2 regions of the Pediococcus damnosus genome follow, and region 2 is predicted to be linked to the other one. Evidence: predicted binding sites of a transcription regulator. Region 2 holds the regulator's gene; the other holds the start of a gene.
The links. The regulator CtsR, encoded in region 2, represses protease genes until heat stress. The targets are predictions, from matches to a motif close to TTGGTCAAAAAAGGTCAAANA.

Region 1: a site for CtsR is predicted at 6,908-6,928, ahead of ADU73_RS03520 (ATP-dependent Clp protease proteolytic subunit). Genes of this name have one in related genera too.

What each region holds. Positions count from the first base shown of each region.
Region 1 is NZ_CP012294.1:719,580-729,496, forward strand. Features, by position in the region: gene eno (phosphopyruvate hydratase) at 1-530, opposite strand, end outside; gene tpiA (triose-phosphate isomerase) at 602-1,357, opposite strand; gene ADU73_RS03495 (phosphoglycerate kinase) at 1,440-2,642, opposite strand; gene gap (type I glyceraldehyde-3-phosphate dehydrogenase) at 2,768-3,790, opposite strand; gene ADU73_RS03505 (sugar-binding transcriptional regulator) at 3,857-4,885, opposite strand; gene rpoN (RNA polymerase factor sigma-54) at 5,088-6,422, opposite strand; tRNA gene ADU73_RS03515 (tRNA-Arg) at 6,489-6,560, shown strand; gene ADU73_RS03520 (ATP-dependent Clp protease proteolytic subunit) at 7,002-7,598, shown strand; gene whiA (DNA-binding protein WhiA) at 7,660-8,589, opposite strand; gene ADU73_RS03530 (gluconeogenesis factor YvcK family protein) at 8,627-9,637, opposite strand; gene rapZ (RNase adapter RapZ) at 9,634-9,917, opposite strand, start outside.
Region 2 is NZ_CP012294.1:298,125-308,041, reverse strand. Features, by position in the region: gene ADU73_RS01505 (deoxynucleoside kinase) at 1-575, shown strand, start outside; gene serS (serine--tRNA ligase) at 855-2,132, shown strand; tRNA gene ADU73_RS01495 (tRNA-Val) at 2,238-2,310, shown strand; tRNA gene ADU73_RS01490 (tRNA-Lys) at 2,313-2,385, shown strand; tRNA gene ADU73_RS01485 (tRNA-Leu) at 2,406-2,487, shown strand; tRNA gene ADU73_RS01480 (tRNA-Thr) at 2,522-2,594, shown strand; tRNA gene ADU73_RS01475 (tRNA-Gly) at 2,615-2,686, shown strand; tRNA gene ADU73_RS01470 (tRNA-Leu) at 2,710-2,795, shown strand; tRNA gene ADU73_RS01465 (tRNA-Arg) at 2,803-2,876, shown strand; tRNA gene ADU73_RS01460 (tRNA-Pro) at 2,983-3,056, shown strand; tRNA gene ADU73_RS01455 (tRNA-Pro) at 3,125-3,198, shown strand; gene ADU73_RS01450 (CtsR family transcriptional regulator) at 3,423-3,887, shown strand; gene ADU73_RS01445 (ATP-dependent Clp protease ATP-binding subunit) at 3,908-6,394, shown strand; gene rpoB (DNA-directed RNA polymerase subunit beta) at 6,650-9,917, shown strand, end outside.

The DNA.
Region 1 (9,917 bases), 420 kb from region 2:
TCTGTAATTGTTGGAGCACCAACAGGCATAATCATGAATTCTTGGAAGTCAACATCATTGTTTGCATGTTTACCACCATTAATAACGTTCATCATTGGTGTTGGTAAAACATGAGCATTGAATCCACCCAAGTAATTGTACAAAGGAACCTGGAGTTCATCAGCAGCAGCACGAGCAGCAGCCAAAGAAACACCAAGAATTGCATTTGCACCTAACTTAGCTTTGTTAGGAGTACCATCAAGGTCGATCATAGCCTTGTCGATAGCTAATTGGTCAGTTACTTCATAACCAACGATCTTCTTAGCGATCAACTTGTTAACATTGTCAACAGCCTTGGTTACGCCTTGGCCCATGAACTTGCTCTTGTCGCCATCACGAAGCTCAACAGCTTCATGTTCACCAGTTGAAGCACCAGAAGGAACGATACCACGGCCGAAACCGCCATCTTCTGTATATAATTCAACTTCAACAGTTGGGTTACCACGTGAATCTAAAACCTGACGTGCATAAATATCAGTAATAAGTGACATATTGTAATTTCTCCTCACTAAATTTAATAAATTCTGTTACAACTCAATTGTATTACACTTCCGCCTAAAAATTAAGCGTTAAAGTTAACCAATTCCAAGAATGATTCAGGAACCATACTTGCACCACCGACTAAACCGCCATCGATGTCTTCTTTGCTCATTAATTCTTTAACGTTAGCAGGTTTAACACTGCCACCGTATTGAATACGAACTTTAGAAGCTGTTGTTTGGTCATATAACTTAGCAACAGTTTCACGAAGGACGTGAACGACTTCTTGAGCTTGATCACTTGAAGCTGTTTTACCAGTTCCAATTGCCCAGATTGGTTCGTAAGCAATTACAAGTGAAGCCACTTGATCTGCAGATAAACCTTTAAGTGCATTTGTGATTTGGCCTGAAACCCACTCATTGGTTTGACCAGCTTCACGTTGGTCTAAAGTTTCACCACAGCAAATGATTGGTAACATATTGTTAGCAAAAACTGCCTTAGCTTTTTTATTGATGTCTTCATCTGTTTCGCCAAAGTATTGACGACGTTCTGAATGACCAATAATAACATAATCAACGCCCATTTCAGAAAGCACTTTTGGTGAAGTTTCACCAGTAAAAGCACCTTCATCTTCAAAGTAGCAGTTTTCAGCAGCTACTTTAAGGTTTGTACCCTTAGCTGCATCTAACAAAGCTTGTAAATCAACGGCAGGAGCACCGATAACAGATTCTACTTTGCTACTTTCAGGAAGTTGATCCTTAACAGCATTAACAAATTCAGTTGTTTCTTTAGGGTTCTTGTTCATTTTCCAATTTCCAGCAATAATTGGTGTACGCAAAATAATACTTCCTTTCATTTATAACAAATTCTTTTCAGACAGCAGAAAAGAATTGAAATTCAATTCAATCCTGTTGTGAAGCTTATTTGTTTGAAATTGCAGCAATTCCTGGTAATTCCTTACCTTCGAGGTACTCAAGTGAAGCACCACCACCAGTAGAAATATGAGTTAACTTATCGCCAACGCCAAGTTGTTTAACAGCAGCAGTTGAATCACCACCACCAACAATTGTGGTTGCATCAGTTAATGTACCTAAGAACTTACCAATTTCAAGAGTTCCTTCAGCATAGTTGCTCATTTCGAATACACCCATTGGTCCATTCCAAACAACCGTCTTAGCATCTTTTAAAACATCTTCAAATTCTTTAATTGACTTAGGTCCGATATCAAGTGCCATATAGCCATCAGGAATATCTCCTTCAACTACTTTATGAGGAACATCGTTATCGAATTTTTCAGCAACAACACTGTCAGATGGTAACACAATCTTGTCACCAGCTTTGTCCAAGATTTCTTTTGCTAGTCCAACTTTGTCTTTTTCAACAAGTGAAGTACCAATCTTCATGCCTTTAGCAGCATAGAATGTATATGTCATACCACCACCGATAATAACTTTATCAGCTTTATCAAGTAAATGATCAATGACACCAATCTTATCAGAAACCTTAGCACCACCTAAGATAGCAACAAATGGGTGCTTTGGATTATCAACAGCATTTCCAAGGAATTTAATTTCCTTTTCCATCAAGAATCCGGCAGCAACAGGTTTGTTAGCTGCTTTCATAGCTGTAGCGATTCCCACGTTAGAAGCGTGTGAACGATGAGCAGTACCAAAAGCATCATTTACAAACTCGTCGCCAAGTGAAGCCCAATATTGGCCAAGTTCTTGGTCGTTGCCACTTTCTTTTTTGCCATCAAGATCTTCAAAACGAGTGTTTTCAAATAAGAGAACATCTCCGTCTTTCATATCAGCAATAGCATCTTCCAATTGTTTGCCACGGGTTGCAGGCACAAAAGTAACTGGCTTGCCTAAAAGATCAGACAAACGTTGAGCAACTGGACGCATTGTTAAAGCCTTTTTATCATCTTCCGTTTTAACACGGCCAAGATGTGAGAACAAGATTGCTTTACCATCATGTTCGATGATGTATTTGATTGTTGGTAATGCAGCAACGATTCGGTTGTCGTCACCAATCACACCATTTTTAACGGGAACATTAAAGTCCACACGCATTAAAACTTTTTTATCTTTAACATCTAAATCAGAAACTGTTAATTTAGCCAAAGTTATTCCTCCTAATTTAAGAAATTAATGTATTATCAATAAAAAAAGACGGAGGAAGTTTGCCTCCCTCCGCCTTAAACCGTTAGACGGTTTTGAAATCTGCAAACTTAAAGATTAATTTAATCCTAGAGAGTAGCAAACTTCAATAAAGTACGTACCATTTGGCAAGTGAAGCCATATTCGTTGTCGTACCAAGCAACAGTTTTAACTAATTGATTGTCTCCAGCGCTTGTAACTTCAGTTTGTGTTGGGTCAAAGATTGAACCGTATGTTGTGCCGATAACGTCACTAGATACGATTTCGTCTTCGTTGTAACCAAATGATTCGTTGTTTTCTGTATGTTTCTTCATTGCAGCATTAACTTCGTCAGCTGTAACATTCTTACCTAAGATTGCAACTAATTCTGTTAATGAACCATCAACAACACCGACACGTTGTGCATGTCCTTGTAATTTACCAACTAATTCTGGAATTACAAGACCAATAGCTTTAGCAGCACCAGTTGAATGAGGAATAGTGTTAACACCAGCAGCACGAGCAGCACGTAAGTTTCCACCACGAACTGGGCCATCAAGTAACATTTGTGTACTTGTGTAAGCATGGATTGTTGTCATTGTACCTACTTTAATACCAAATTCTTGGTTTAAGAAGTAAGCCATAGGTGCTAAACAGTTTGTTGTACATGAGCCAGCAGAAACAATCTTGTCATCTGCAGTTAAAACGTCATCATTAACGTTGTAAACAACAGTCTTAAGATCATTACCAGCAGGAGCAGAAATCAGAACACGTTTTGCGCCGGCATCCAAATGAGCTTGTGCCTTTGCTTTTGATGTATAGAAACCTGTACATTCAAGAACAAAATCAACACCATCAGCTTTAACCCATGGAATATCCTGTGCTTTAGGTTCTGCGTAAACACGGTATTTCTTGCCATCAACAATGATGGAGTCATCTGTCGCGCTAACCTCACCAGGGAAAGTGCCATGTGTTGAGTCATACTTCAATAAATGTGCCAACATTGCTGGACTTGTCAAATCATTGATAGCCACAACTTCAATATCATTTGACTTTGCGCCTAATTCATAGATCCGACGGAAAGCTAAACGACCGATACGTCCAAAACCATTAATACCAATCTTTACAGTCATACTAAGATTTCCTCCTTTAGGAATCAAAAAAAATATATTTTATTTTAAAAAGTGATGTTAAAAACATTACTTTTTTAAAATCAAGTTTGCAGCACCCTCATCAGTAACCAAATAGGTTTGTTGAGGTGCTAAATTCATGTAAGAGCGAATTGCTTGAGCTTTTGTATGCCCACCTGCAACTGCAAAAACATGATCGATTGAATTGATACGCTCAAATTGCAATCCAATTCGAGGTACCCGATAGACGATCTCACCTTGCTGATTATAGAAACAACCAAAAGCTTCACCAACTGCATTCTTATCTTTTAAAAGATGCAGAATCTTTGGATCTACTTCTCGGCGCTCAGCCATTTCATCGGCGCGACCAATCCCATGAATCACAACATTACTCTGCTTAATAAGTCCCAAAACTAATTGAACACTTGGCTCCTCTAATAATGGTTGATAGCTTTTCTGACTCAATTTTTCTGGCACATACATTGATTGGCTTTCACCATGTGTACGCTCTGCCATAATCGAGCAAACTGTATTCGCCTGCATTGCAAGCGACTGACCCATACCACCACGTCCAGGAACAAAAGTAAGTTGTCTTTTATTGGATAATTCTGGGGAAAATTCTTTAGCAACTTGTGCCATTGTATTTCCGCCCATCACTACTATTACATTATTACCCTCTGGTAACAATTTTGCAAGTGTATCGTTCAGAATTGTTCCCATTCCATCAAGAACTCGATCTTGGCGATCACTATCACCAGAAACGATAAAACAACGATCAATGTTTAGGATTTGTGCCAACTCTCGTTCGGACTGTTGTAATCCCAACATACTGTCAACCATGGCACTTAGTCCGGTCAAAGCAGCTTGTCCTTCGCTAGTCAACATCATCCCTGCCGGAGAACTTTGAATCATTCCCAGCTTTCTCAACATATCTGTATGCGTTCGTAAGACACGCTCACTCATATTAAGATGAGCAGCTAAAGCTCGTCGACCAATGGGAGCCATTAGTGCAACTGACCGCAGAACTGAAAAACGCTTTAAGAAAACGTCAACCATATCTGGTGCAATTGCTTCTAACCATTTTATCTCGTTTCGCATGATCTCTCTGCTTCCAATTGGGACGTAAGCCGTCCATATGTGTCACCGAACGACCCAACTAATTCAAAATAATTGGCATACACCTAATCAAATGACTTTTTCGGTTGTATACCACTCGCTTACATATTGAATTATATCAGGAGCTGTCCTTCAATGCAACTCAAACCACTAGACATTATCAAACGTTTCCATCTAGCTATAGTTAATTCGCTTCATACCGCTTTCTAGCTGAAGAAGACGGAATATTTAAACTTTCGCGATATTTTGCAACTGTCCTTCGTGAGACTTCAATCTTTCGAGCTGCTAATTGTTTAACGATTTTTGCATCCGATAATGGTTTTTGTTTATCTTCTTCATGAATAAATTTTTGGAGAAGTTGCTTTACCGTGTCTACCGATAATCCCTCTGGTGAAGCGTCTGTTTTGGCAACTGCACTACTAAAAAATGATTTCAGTTCAAAAGTGCCAAATCGCGTTTGCAAATACTTTCCATTGACAGCACGACTAATCGTTGATTCATGCAAGCCCAATTTTAGTGCAACATCTTGTAACAAGAATGGTCGCAATTCTTTTGTTTTTTCAAGAAAGAAATCCTGTTGATGTTCCACTAAGACTTTCCCAACACGCAAAATTGTGCTTTCCCTTTGTTCAAGGCTTCTAGAAATCCAATCGAACTCTTTCTTTTTATCTTTAACATATCGTGTTACTTCTTCGTCTTTACGTTGCAACATTTTTTGAAAATAGTGCTGTTGAAAATGAACGCTTGGTTTAGCTGATCGCGACATTCGAACAGTTAATTTTCCTGCATCATTTTCTACAATTAAATCGGGAAAAATATACTGAGGTCCCTCATCACTAAAACGAGCCCCTGGGTTGGGTGTTAGCGTACGGATATAGTCGAAAGCATCTTGAATTTCAGCCAAAGTCATCCCTTGCTGCTTAGCAATTAGTGTCCATTTTTTATTTGCTAATTCATTAAAATTATCTTTCAAAATGGTAATTGCATTTTCAGGCGCCCAGTCATCGTCCTCAGCCTGAAGAAGCAAGCTTTCCTGTAAATCCTTTGCTCCAACGCCCGGCGGATCTAATTGTTGAATTAAGGTAACCGCATCAATCACGTCCACCTTATTGCTACCTGTTTTTTCCATCGCATCTTCAGTTGATATTTCTAAATAACCGTCTTGATCAATATATTCCAGTAAAAATAAAACTAAATTACGTAACGGAGTGTCCCGCAGTGTGAGATGAATCTGGTCCAAAAGATATTCAAATAAGGACTGATGCGTATCATCTGGAATCTGATTCATATAATTTTCATCACTGGATTGAGTGGATGCTCTTGGCCGAGAATCAATTGGTAAGTCTTCGCGACTAGTTGACACGTCAATCAATGGGTTTTCCAGAGCCTTTTGATTTAAAAAATCTTGTAATTCTTCAACATTGTATTGAAAAATTTGAATTGATTGTTGCAAAGTCTGCGTCATTGCTAAACGTTGTGCCTGTTTTTGATGTTGATGAAGACCTTGTTGCAGAGCCAAGTTAACCACCTCTTTTTTAATAACTTGTTTTTTCAAAGCGAATACAGTAAAATTAAAAAGTAGTTTGCGCCGTTAGTGTAGTGGATCGCACGTGAGATTCCGGTTCTTGAGACGCGGGTTCGATTCCCGCATGGCGCATTTTTTTGTATCCTGATTTATTAGTAATAGTTTTAATGCTACTATAAGTGCTGTCACAGCCCTGTTGAAAGGGCGTTCACAGTCTTCTAATTATCAATCACTACCAATTAGATGTCAAACAATATCAATTCAAATCAATTTGTAATTTATAGATGCTGATTTTTGGATCCATCCCGATTATAAATTCTAATTTCAAGACTGCTTAACTACAGTCTTTTTATTTTGCTTTTTTACAAACACATGTACATTTGATGTATTATAAATTTGCTTGTCAATTCACTTCCGTAACCAATTATAAAGGGTCTTACGCAAATTCATAAAAAGATAATTCTCAACGTAAGCAAAATTGTTTGACCTTTTTTGACCTTGGAGTTAAGCTATTACTATATTAGTGATGAACTAATAAAATAAAAATTAATTTTAAAGGGAGGCTACTAAGTTATGAACTTAGTTCCAACAGTTATTGAACAATCATCACATGGTGAACGTGCCTATGATATCTATTCCCGTCTATTAAAGGATCGAATCATTATGCTTTCCGGTGCCATCGATGATGACGTTGCTAACTCAATTATTGCCCAGCTTTTATTTCTTGACGCCCAGGATTCTGATAAAGATATCTATCTTTACATTAATTCTCCTGGTGGTGTTGTAACTGCCGGCCTTGCTATTTACGATACGATGAACTTCATCAAATCTGACGTTCAAACAATCGTTATGGGAATGGCAGCATCTATGGCTAGTGTCTTGGCTTCTTCTGGTACAAAGGGCAAACGTTTTGCTTTACCTCATTCAGAAGTACTCATTCATCAGCCATCTGGTGGTGCTCAAGGTCAACAAACTGAAATTGAAATTGTCGCAACTGAAATTTTGAAGACACGTAAACAATTGAACCAAATTTTATCTGACAATTCTGGTCAGCCATTAAAAGTTATTAATCGCGATACTGATCGTGATCATTATTTAACGGCTCAAGAAGCAGTCGATTATGGTTTGATTGACGGAATTATGAAAAATAATGCCGATCTAAAGAAATAGCTTTAGCTACAAAAAAGGACAACGAGTTTAAACTCGTTGTCCTTTTTTTATATCCACAAGCTTAAGCTCGTAGTTTATCTGCATACTCATTTAATTTTCGTAATCGATGGTTTATTCCCGACTTGGAAATAACCCCACTGGGAATTAGTTCACCCAATTCTTTCAAACTAACTTCCTGATTATCCAGCCTCACTCGTGCCACTTCTTGCAATTTTGGTGGCAGTTTTCCAATTCCCACCGTTTCATCAATATATTTAATATTATTAATTTGTTTACTTGAAGCATCGGCTACTTTCGTCAAATTGGCATTCTCGCAATTTACCAAGCGATTAACAGAATTTCGCATATCACGCAGGATACGCACATCCTCAAATTTTAGCATGGAGTTTGTCGCTCCAATTAAAGATAAGAAATCGGCAATTCGTTCTGCTTCTTTTAGATAAACGATATATCCACTGCGGCGTTCCGTTGAGCGGGCATTCAAATTATAACGATTCATCCATTCCGTAAGCATTGCGTTATGTGTTTCATACAAAGAATAAATTTCTAGATGATAGCGACTGGTTTCGGGATTGTTAACTGAGCCTCCAGCTAAAAATGCCCCTCGTAAGTAAGAACGAACTTCACCCTCACTTGTTAACAGCCCATCTGGTACCTTTTCGTTAATTTGAAAATCATCTGTTAAAATCGATAAGTCTTCCAAAATAGCTTGGGCATTGGTCATCAATCGCACAATATACAAGTTATTTTTCTTCAATTTCATTTTACGACGAACAATCAGTTCACCTTCGACAGAATAAAAATCTTTTAATAAAGTATAAATTCGCCGCGCAATGGCAGGATTTTCGGTCTGCACACTTAAAACCAACTGATGATGCACTAAATTAATTGATCCATTCATTCGAATAAGAGCCATTAATTCAGCTTTAGCGTTTTTGGGATGAACTTTTATCCCGGTTAGCTCTTTTTTTACTTCACTTGCATAAGACACGAAAATCCCTTCCTTCTATACTTATTCTAATTATTGGCTAGTCACATGTTTTGGGGCTTCCAGCCACATTAAACAATTCTTCAGCAACCCGATCACCATCATGAAAGGCCCCATGATCTCTTAAACAAAGAAAATCATCAGAAACTACCCGACAGTTCTGAGCTCTTAACCCCTGAAAATCAGGTTGAACCTGAGTAGAATATTCATCATATCGTTCATAGTCCATATAATTATCTGGTACCTTAGCATTATTCACCAAAACAGTATCAACGAAGTTTTGGCCTAAATGGTCATTAAGAACTCGCACATGATCTGAATCAGTAAAGTTATCCGTTTCGCCTTTTTGAGTCATAATATTACAAATATAAACGACTTCTGCCTTTGTTTTTAAAACAGCATCACCAATATTAGAAATCATTAAATTAGGTAAAATGCTTGTAAACAAGCTTCCTGGCCCCAGAACAATTTCATCAGCAGCCAAAATGGCATCAATGGCCTCTTGAACTGCATGTGGTTTTTCGTTTGCATTCCAAGAAGTTGGCTCTACCCAAACGCGCTTTATCGTTTTATGAGCCGCAGTAATCTCTGACTCGCCGGCCAGTTGAGCACCATCAGTAAACTCGGCGTGTAACACAAGTGGTTCATCAGAAGCTGGATAAACATGCCCATCAATTTTCATCATTTCAGAAAGCTCTTGAACAGCAGCAAAAATTCCTGATTTCATTTCAGACAAAGCAGCAATAATTAAATTACCAATTGCATGTCCAGAAAGAAAACTATCATTGCTCTTAAAACGATACTGAAAAATATCCAGTTCTAGTTTAGGTAAATCAGAAAGTGCTACAAGGACATTACGAATGTCACCAGGCGGCACAACGTTAACATAATTTCGAATAATACCTGAAGAACCGCCATCATCGGCAACTGTCACAATCGCTGTGATATCAGCATTCTGTTTTTTTAGACTTTTTAAAATAACTGGTAACCCAGTTCCACCACCAATTACCACAAACTTAGGGCGATTTTTCGCTGAATATTTCTTTGTCATGATCGATTCACAGTTTCCTTCCGTTTGTTCATGTCACGATGTTGAATATGAACTGTATAGTCTTTATCTAGGTCCTCAGCAACACGCTTTGCAATGGCTACCGAACGATGTTGCCCACCTGTACAACCGATCGCAATCGTCACTGTTGATTTACCCTCTTTTTGATAACCTGGCATTACATATTTTAATAATGAAATAAAATGTTTATAGAATTTTTCAGTAACTGGCTGATCCATAACGTATTTGTATACCGCGTCGTCTAAGCCAGACTTATTTTTTA
Region 2 (9,917 bases):
CACGACATTTAGGTACAAAAGGTTATTATGAATCAGTTGATGACAACCAAATCTTGCCGCTTTTTTATAAAGATCCCAAGCGCTATGCGTTTTTGCTGCAAATTTACTTTTTGAATCGTCGTTTAGATGGAATCAAAGAAGCTTTTCAAACTAAAAATAGTGTGATGGATCGTTCAATTTATGAAGATTCACTTCTTTTTCATTTAAATGCCGATTTAGGCCGCGCAACCAAGACAGAAGTACAAATTTATGATTCTTTGTTAACCAATATGATGGAAGAATTACCAGAAACTCATTACAAAAAGAATCCCGATTTATTGATTGATATTAATATTTCGTTTGACACGATGTTGACACGGATTAAAAAACGCGGTCGTTCCTATGAACAAATTGATAATGACCCAAGTTTGTATGAGTATTATCAAGATTTGAACCAACGCTATGTTGAGTGGTATGACAATTATAATGAAAGTCCCAAGATTCAGATCGATGGGGATCAGTTTGATTTTGTTGAGGATCCTAAGGCTCGCGACAAAGTCATTCAAATTGTGGATAAAAAAATTGCCGAGATTTAGTTGTTTGTTGACCTATTTTCGGGTATGATGGGATTAAATAATAAACGTAAAGCCTTTTTTAAGTAGATTTAAAGCGAGATAGAATTAGTGAAAGCTATCAATCGAAACTCCGATAGGCTCAAACGGGTGAGCAATTTCACACGGCTGCGGTCGTTAACCATAATTGAGGGTGCTGGTAACAGCAAACTTGGGTGGTACCGCGAAATAAAGTCTTTTCGTCCCAATTGATGGGATGAGAAGGCTTTTTATTATGCAATTAAAACTAGGGAGGTTTTAGTCATGTTAGATTTAAAAGAAATTCGAAATAATACAGATTATGTTAAGGAACGTTTAGGAACAAGAGGAATTGATCCAAAAGATATTGATAAGCTTTTAAAAATGGATCAACAACGGCGCAATTTAATTGTTGAAAGTGAAAACTTGAAGAAAACGAGAAATGAAGTTTCAGATCAAATTTCTCAATTGAAACGTAATAAAGAAGACGCCAACGATAAAATTATGGAAATGCGTAAAGTCGGTGGTGAGATTAAAGAACTGGACCAGCGTTTGCAGGCCTTAACTGAAGAAGTTCAGAATGCAGCCGCTCATTTGCCAAATATTCCTAACAAATCAGTTCCAATTAGTTTGACAGAAGAAGGTAGTGTTGAACTTCGTAAAGTGGGAACTCCACGCAAATTTGCCTTTACACCTAAGGCTCACTGGGAAATTGGTGAGAAGCTGGGCATTTTAGATTTTGAACGAGCAGCTAAAGTTTCGGGGAGCCGATTTGTTTATTACGTTGGGCTGGGTGCAAGACTTGAACGGGCTGTGTATAACTTTTTCTTAGATCAAAATGTTAAAGCGGGTTATACCGAAATGATCACACCATACATGGTTAATGAAGAATCTATGTTTGGCACTGGTCAATTTCCTAAGTTTAAGGAAACTCATGCAGGATATGAAATTCAAGACAGTGATTTAACCTTAATTCCTACTGCAGAAGTTCCACTAGTTAACTTTCACCGTAACGAAATTTTAGATGCCGATGCGCTGCCAATTAATGAAACGGCCTTATCACCAGCCTTCCGTTCAGAAGCGGGAAGTGCGGGTCGAGATACCCGAGGGTTAATCCGGATGCATCAGTTTAATAAAGTAGAAATGGTAAAATTCACTAAACCTGAAGATTCATGGGATGAGCTCGAAAAATTAACGAATCAGGCCGAAAGTTTATTGAAGCTTTTGAAATTGCCATATCATGTGATTACTTTAACAACCAGTGATATGAGTTTTACGGCTGCAATGACGCATGACTTAGAAGTTTGGATTCCTGCTCAAAATATGTATCGGGAAATTTCAAGTTGCTCAAACTGTACAGATTTCCAAGCCCGTCGTGCCAAAATTAGATATCGGGATGATGATGGTAAATTACAGTACGTGCACACGCTGAATGGTTCTGGTTTAGCAGTTGGCCGTACCGTAGCAGCTATTTTAGAAAATTATCAAAATGAGGATGGCTCAGTGACGATTCCTGAAGTCCTAATTCCATATATGGGTGGTTTAACAAAAATCACTAAGTAAAACCTAGGGATCGTTTAATTGATTAATAATTTTTTTGCGACAACTATAAAATGTTATTGACAATTAGTGGGCGTCAATGATAATATTATGTAGTTGTCGTGTGATGGAGGATTAGCTCAGTTGGGAGAGCGTCTGCCTTACAAGCAGAGGGTCACAGGTTCGAGCCCTGTATCCTCCATTGAGCCGTTAGCTCAGTTGGTAGAGCATCTGACTTTTAATCAGAGGGTCGACAGTTCGAGACTGTCACGGCTCATTTACAAATATATAAGCATTGCGGGCGTGGCGGAATTGGCAGACGCGCAAGATTTAGGTTCTTGTATCGAAAGATGTAAGGGTTCGAGTCCCTTCGCCCGCACTTCTAATTAATAACTTTTATTAATTATTGATTAGCCGACTTAGCTCAGTTGGCAGAGCATCTGTTTTGTAAACAGGGGGTCGGAGGTTCGAATCCTCTAGTCGGCATTCACCAATTTAATAGCTTTGCGGAAGTAGTTCAGTGGTAGAACATCACCTTGCCATGGTGGGGGTCGCGAGTTCGAATCTCGTCTTCCGCTTTGTAGGTTTAACTACAAGCATTGCCGGGGTGGCGGAATTGGCAGACGCACAGGACTTAAAATCCTGCGGTCAGTGATGACCGTACCGGTTCGATCCCGGTCCTCGGCATTAATAAGCACCCATAGCGCAATTGGATAGAGTGTCTGACTACGAATCAGAAGGTTGTAGGTTCGACTCCTACTGGGTGCATCAATATTATGGAAGCTTGCTGGTTTAGAATCAGTAGACTGAATAAGTTTAAAATGCCAACTGTAACTTTTACATGTTGGCATTTTAATTAGATTGATAATATGAGCGGGAAGTAGCTCAGCTTGGTAGAGCACCTGGTTTGGGACCAGGGGGTCGCAGGTTCGAATCCTGTCTTCCCGATTAAGCACTTGAACGGTGGAAAAGGTGCCCTGACGTTAAAACTAACCACTTAAAGTTATTTACCAAAACGGGAAGTAGCTCAGCTTGGTAGAGCACCACGTTCGGGACGTGGGGGTCGCAGGTTCAAATCCTGTTTTCCCGATAATGGATAATAAGAAAGTCGTGAGATCATTTGATTTCGCGATTTTTTATTATCCATTTTTTGGATTTAAAAAGTTTTTAGGGGCAGACTGAATTAGATTGCAATCAAAATTTACAGTTAAAGAGACCCAATCCCGCGAGAAAGTTAAAAAACTTTGCTTTTTTATGAGAGTTTCGTATAATGAAAGTCAACATTAGTCAGAGATGTAAGAAAGGGTGTGCGAGATGAGTCAAAATATTTCCGATATCATTGAAAAATATTTAAAACAAATTTTAGCTGATTCAGAGGAAATTGAGATTCGGCGCTCGGAAATCGCTGACTTGTTTGATGTTGTACCCTCACAGATTAATTACGTAATTAAAACTCGTTTTACGATTCAAAATGGTTATGTAGTAGAAAGCAAGCGCGGTGGCGGTGGCTATATTCGGATTGAAAAAGTCAAATTACTTGATGATTTGGATGTTTTAGATACACTTATTCAAGTCATTGGTGACTCCATCAATCAGCGTGATGCAATTTCGATTGTAAAAAGTTTATATGAAGACGACGTAATTGATAAACGGGAAGGCAATTTGGTTTTGGCAGCGATTGATAAGAAAACGTTAGCGATGAGCGATCGTGATGAAGAAGATCAGTTACGAGCAAGAATTTTGATTGCAGTTTTAAATCGTTTACGGTATGAAAGCTAAAAAGAAAGTAGGGTGTTAGCGTGGATAACTTATTTACACCAAGTGCAAAAAACGTATTGGCTATTTCTCAGGAACAAGCTAAACGTTTTAAACATCAAGCAGTAGGAACGGAACATTTATTGTTGGCCCTAGCGATAGAAAAAAATGGGATTGCTTATAAAGTCTTTCAACAGTTTTCAGTTACCGAAACAGATATTGTGGAAGAAATTGAACGTTTTACTGGATATGGGACATTAAAAAATATGGGCGCTAATGATTATTTACCTTATTCACCAAAGGCCAAAGAAGTTTTGGCGCTGGCTGGTGATGAGGCTAAACGATTAGGCGCTGCTAAAATTGGTACTGAGCATTTATTGCTGGCACTTTTGAGTGATGAAAATATTTTATCATCAAGAATCTTAATTAGTCTAGATATGGATCTTGCTCAAACGCGCAAGGTTATTTTACGCAAACTTGGTGTTAGTGCTTCAGCGCAATTACGGCAAAACCAGGCTCAAACACGGCGCGGCGCTAGTAAGCCACAAGGGACACCAACCCTTGATTCCGTTGCCCGTAATATGACACAAATGGCTCAAGAAGGTAAAATTGATCCCGTGGTTGGCCGTGATAAAGAGGTTAAACGGGTCATTCAGATTTTAAGTCGGCGTACAAAGAATAATCCTGTGTTAATTGGCGAACCCGGAGTGGGGAAGACCGCAATTGCAGAGGGGCTTGCGCAACGAATGATTGATGGTGATGTCCCTGAAGATCTTGCTAGTAAGCGATTAATGGCGCTTGACATGGGTTCACTTGTGGCAGGCACAAAATATCGTGGTGAGTTTGAAGATCGGCTGAAAAAAGTAATTGACGAAATTCATGAAGATGGGCACGTTGTCTTGTTTATTGATGAATTGCACACGTTGATCGGAGCCGGTGGGGCTGAAGGCGCAATTGATGCTTCTAATATTTTGAAACCTGCGTTAGCACGTGGTGAGTTGCAAACAATTGGGGCAACAACCCTTAATGAATATCAAAAATATATTGAGACCGATGCCGCTTTAGAACGACGGTTTGCTAAAGTTGAGGTTGATGAGCCTACTGCAGAAGAATCAGTTCAGATTTTGCGCGGGTTACGACCTAAATATGAAGAGCATCATCACGTAGAGATTACGGATGAGGCAATTAAACAAGCTGTTTCATTGTCAAATCGATATATTAGTGATCGCTTTTTACCTGACAAAGCAATCGATTTAATGGACGAAGCTGCCGCAAAAGTTAGAATTGATCACATGGGAAAAAGTCAGAAATCAAGTTCAGAAACTAAGTTACAGGATTTGACAAATGAAAAAGAAGCTGCCATTGAGGTTCAAGACTTTGAAAAAGCTCAGCAAATCAGAATTAAAGAAGAAAAGCTGCGTAGCAAGATCGAAAAGGCTCAGGCAGCCGACCAAACAGATGACAAAAAGCCTAAGTATCAATTAAAGGAAACAGCTGAAGACATTGCGCAAGTTGTTTCAGAGTGGACGGGAGTACCGTTGACGCAATTGCAAAAGACTGAAAGTGACCGATTAGTTAATCTGGAATCTATTCTGCATAAACGAGTCATTGGACAAGACGAAGCAGTTTCGGCGGTTTCAAGAGCAATTAGACGGGCTCGAAGTGGCCTAAAAGATCCGGGTCGTCCCATTGGTTCTTTCATGTTTTTAGGACCAACTGGGGTTGGAAAGACCGAACTGGCCAAAGCATTGGCTGAGGCGATGTTTGGTTCTGAAGACAACATGATTCGAATTGATATGTCGGAATATATGGAACGTTATAGTACGAGTCGTTTGATCGGATCCGCACCTGGTTATGTTGGGTACGATGAAGGTGGTCAGCTGACTGAACGAGTTCGTCAAAAGCCGTATTCCGTAGTTCTATTTGATGAAGTTGAAAAGGCTCATCCAGATGTGTTCAACATTCTTTTACAGGTATTAGATGATGGCTATTTGACTGATTCTAAAGGACACAAAGTTGATTTTCGAAATACAATTCTGATTATGACGTCAAATTTGGGAGCAACTGCGCTCAGAGATGAGAAATCGGTTGGTTTTGGTGCGAAAGATGCAAGTCAAGACTATGCTGCAATGTCATCTAAAATTCGAGAAGTTCTCAAGCAAAGTTTCCGTCCAGAATTTTTAAATCGAATTGACGAAACAATTATTTTCCATTCATTGACTCGCCCTCAACTCCATCGCATTGTAAAATTGATGTCGCGACAAATTCTTAAACGAGTTGCGGACCAGGGGATGACCGTTAAGATTACACCGGCTGCGATTGATGTCGTTGCGAAAGCTGGATTTGATCCAGAATACGGTGCCCGTCCAATCCGACGAGCTTTCCAAACACAAGTCGAAGATAAGTTAAGTGAATTGATGCTTTCTGGACAGGCTAAGATTGGTGATAATATCACGGTTGGTGCGCGTCAGGGTAAAATTCAAGTTGTTGTGAAAAATCCTAAGGTGGATTCGAAGCAACCAACTGCATAATTGAATAAACAGACGCAGTTAAATAGTTGACATTCTTAAGCAAAATAGGTATGATTAACTTTGTTTGTAACTGTGAATGAAATGAAGTGCTGCGATCTATTGTCCGTGGTATTTCTTATAAAGAAGCAAAAATAGCTATCAGAAAAATGAGCTATTTTTGGTTTTTTTTTGCCAAAAAACAGTACAATTTGCTAAATGTAATCAAATTGTAATATGAATTGGCCGTTTGCGGAATATTTTAGAGAGGTGAATAACTTGGCAGGACATTTGGTAAAATACGGTAAACACCGGACTCGTAGAAGTTACGCACGAATTAAAGAAGTGCTAGAGCTTCCTAACCTGATTGAGATTCAGAGTAATTCATACCAATGGTTTCTTGATGAAGGATTAAAGGATATGTTCGATGACATTATGCCCATCGATGACTTTGCTGGAAATCTTTCTTTGGAATATGTGGATTATCAATTACTAGAACCAAAGTATACAGAGACCGAAGCACGTGAACATGAGGCAAATTATTCAGCGCCTTTGCATGTAACTTTACGTTTAACTAACCACGAAACTGGCGAAATCAAATCTCAAGATGTTTTCTTTGGTGACTTACCATTAATGACAGAGCAAGGTACTTTCATTATTAATGGTGCAGAACGGGTTATTGTTTCTCAGTTAGTTCGTTCTCCTGGTGTTTATTACACTAAGACTGCTGATAAAAATGGTCGGGATGTATATGGAACCACGGTTATTCCTAATCGAGGTGCTTGGTTAGAGTACGAAACAGATGCAAAAAAAATTGCATATGTTCGAATTGATCGAACTCGTAAAATTCCAATGACTGAGTTGGTCCGAGCACTTGGTTTTGGTTCAGATGAAGAAATTGTGGATATGTTGGGCGAGACTGATGGTCTTGACAATACTTTAGACAAAGATGTGCATAAAAATGCTGAGGATTCTCGTGTTGAAGAAGCCTTAAAGGATGTTTATGAACGTTTACGTCCAGGTGAGCCTAAGACTGCTGATAGTTCACGTAGCCTTTTAACAGCTCGTTTCTTTGATCCAAAGCGTTATGATATGGCTCCTGTTGGTCGTTACAAGGTTAACAAGAAGTTAAGTTTGAAGACCCGTTTGATTGGCCAGACTTTGGCTGAAACTTTAGCAGATCCAGATACTGGAGAAGTTATTGCTCAAAAGGGAACCGTTGTAACTAAAGATGTTATGAAGGATTTAGCTCCTTATTTAGATAAAAAAGACTTTAAGGCTGTCACATATACACCTTCTACGGAAGCAGTTGTGACAGATCCAATGACCGTCCAATCGATTAAGATTGTCAATCCTAATGATCCAGAACGTGAGTTGACGATGATTGGTAATGACAACATTGATCTTAAACTCAAACACATTACTCCTGCAGATATCATTTCAACAATTAACTACTTCTTCTTATTACAAGAGGGTGTTGGTTCTACAGATGATATTGACCATTTGGGTAATCGTCGAATTCGTTCAGTTGGTGAACTTCTTCAAAACCAATTCAGAATTGGTCTTTCACGAATGGAACGAGTTGTTCGTGAACGGATGTCAATTCAAGATGCCAATACGGTTACACCACAACAATTGATTAATATTCGTCCAGTTGTGGCTTCCATTAAGGAATTCTTTGGGTCATCTCAATTATCACAATTCATGGATCAAACTAATCCATTGGGTGAACTTACGCATAAGCGTCGTCTTTCTGCCCTTGGTCCTGGTGGTTTAACTCGTGATCGTGCTGGATATGAAGTTCGTGATGTGCATTACACGCATTATGGTCGGATGTGTCCAATTGAAACCCCTGAAGGTCCAAATATTGGATTGATCAATAGTTTGGCTAGTTACGCGAAGATTAACAAGTATGGTTTTATTGAAACCCCTTATCGTCGTGTTTCATGGACGACCCATGCGGTTACCAATAAAATTGATTACTTGACTGCTGATGAAGAAGATCAATTTGTTATTGCTCAGGCTAACTCACCATTAAATGATGATGGTTCGTTTGTGGATAATGTGGTTATGGCTCGTCATGAAAGTGATAATATCGAAATCAACATTGATAGTGTTGATTACATGGATGTTTCACCAAAACAAGTAGTTGCAGTCGCAACTGCCTGCATTCCTTTCTTGGAAAATGATGATTCTAACCGTGCTTTGATGGGTGCTAATATGCAGCGTCAGGCGGTACCTTTGTTAGATCCTCATGCCCCATTAGTTGGTACTGGGATTGAATACAAAGCCGCTCATGATTCTGGAGTTGCCTTGATTTGTAAACATGATGGAACGGTTGAATATGTGGATGCACGTGAAATCCGAGTTCGCCGTGATGATGGTGCTTTAGACACTTATAAATTAATGAAATTCCGCCGTTCTAATGGTGGTAAAAACTATAACCAACGTCCAATTGTAAAAGTTAATGATCATGTGGATAATGATGAAGTTCTAGCTGATGGCCCTGCTATGGAAGGTGGAGAATTAGCACTTGGTCAAAACCCATTAGTTGCTTTCATGACTTGGCAAGGTTATAACTTCGAAGATGCCATTGCGATCAATGAACGTTTGGTTCGTGATGATGTTTATACTTCAATTCATATTGAAGAATATGAGTCAGAAGCTCGTGATACTAAACTTGGGCCTGAAGAAATGACTCGTGAAATTCCTAACGTTGGTGAAGATGCACTTAAAGATCTTGACGAAGATGGAATTGTGCGGATCGGTGCTGAAGTTGCAGATGGCGATATTTTAGTTGGTAAGGTCACCCCTAAAGGAGTAACTGAATTATCTGCTGAGGAACGTTTGCTGCATGCAATCTTTGGTGAAAAGGCTCGTGAAGTTCGAGATACCTCGTTGAAGGTTCCACATGGTGGCGGTGGTATTATCCAGGATGTTAAGATCTTTACTCGTGAAAACGGGGATGAGCTTTCACCTGGTGTTAACATGATGGTTCGAGTTTATATTGCTCAAAAACGTAAGTTACAAGTTGGAGACAAAATGGCTGGGCGTCATGGTAATAAAGGAACTGTTTCCGTGGTTATTCCTCAAGAAGATATGCCATACATGCCAGATGGCACACCAATCGACATTATGTTGAGTCCCATGGGTGTTCCTTCTCGTATGAACATTGGTCAAGTATTGGAATTACATTTAGGAATGGCTGCTCGTAATTTGGGTATCCATGTTGCAACCCCTGTTTTTGATGGCGCAAACGATAAAGATATTGCGGATGCTGTTAAAGAAGCTGGCATGCAAACAGATGCTAAGACAATCTTATACGATGGTCGTACAGGTGAACCATTTGAGCAACGAATTGCCGTTGGGGTTATGCACTATATGAAGTTAGCCCACATGGTTGATGATAAAATTCATGCGCGTTCAATCGGACCTTACTCATTAGTTACGCAACAACCATTAGGTGGTAAAGCACAATTTGGTGGTCAGCGTTTTGGTGAAATGGAAGTTTGGGCCCTTGAAGCTTATGGTGCTGCATATACTTTAC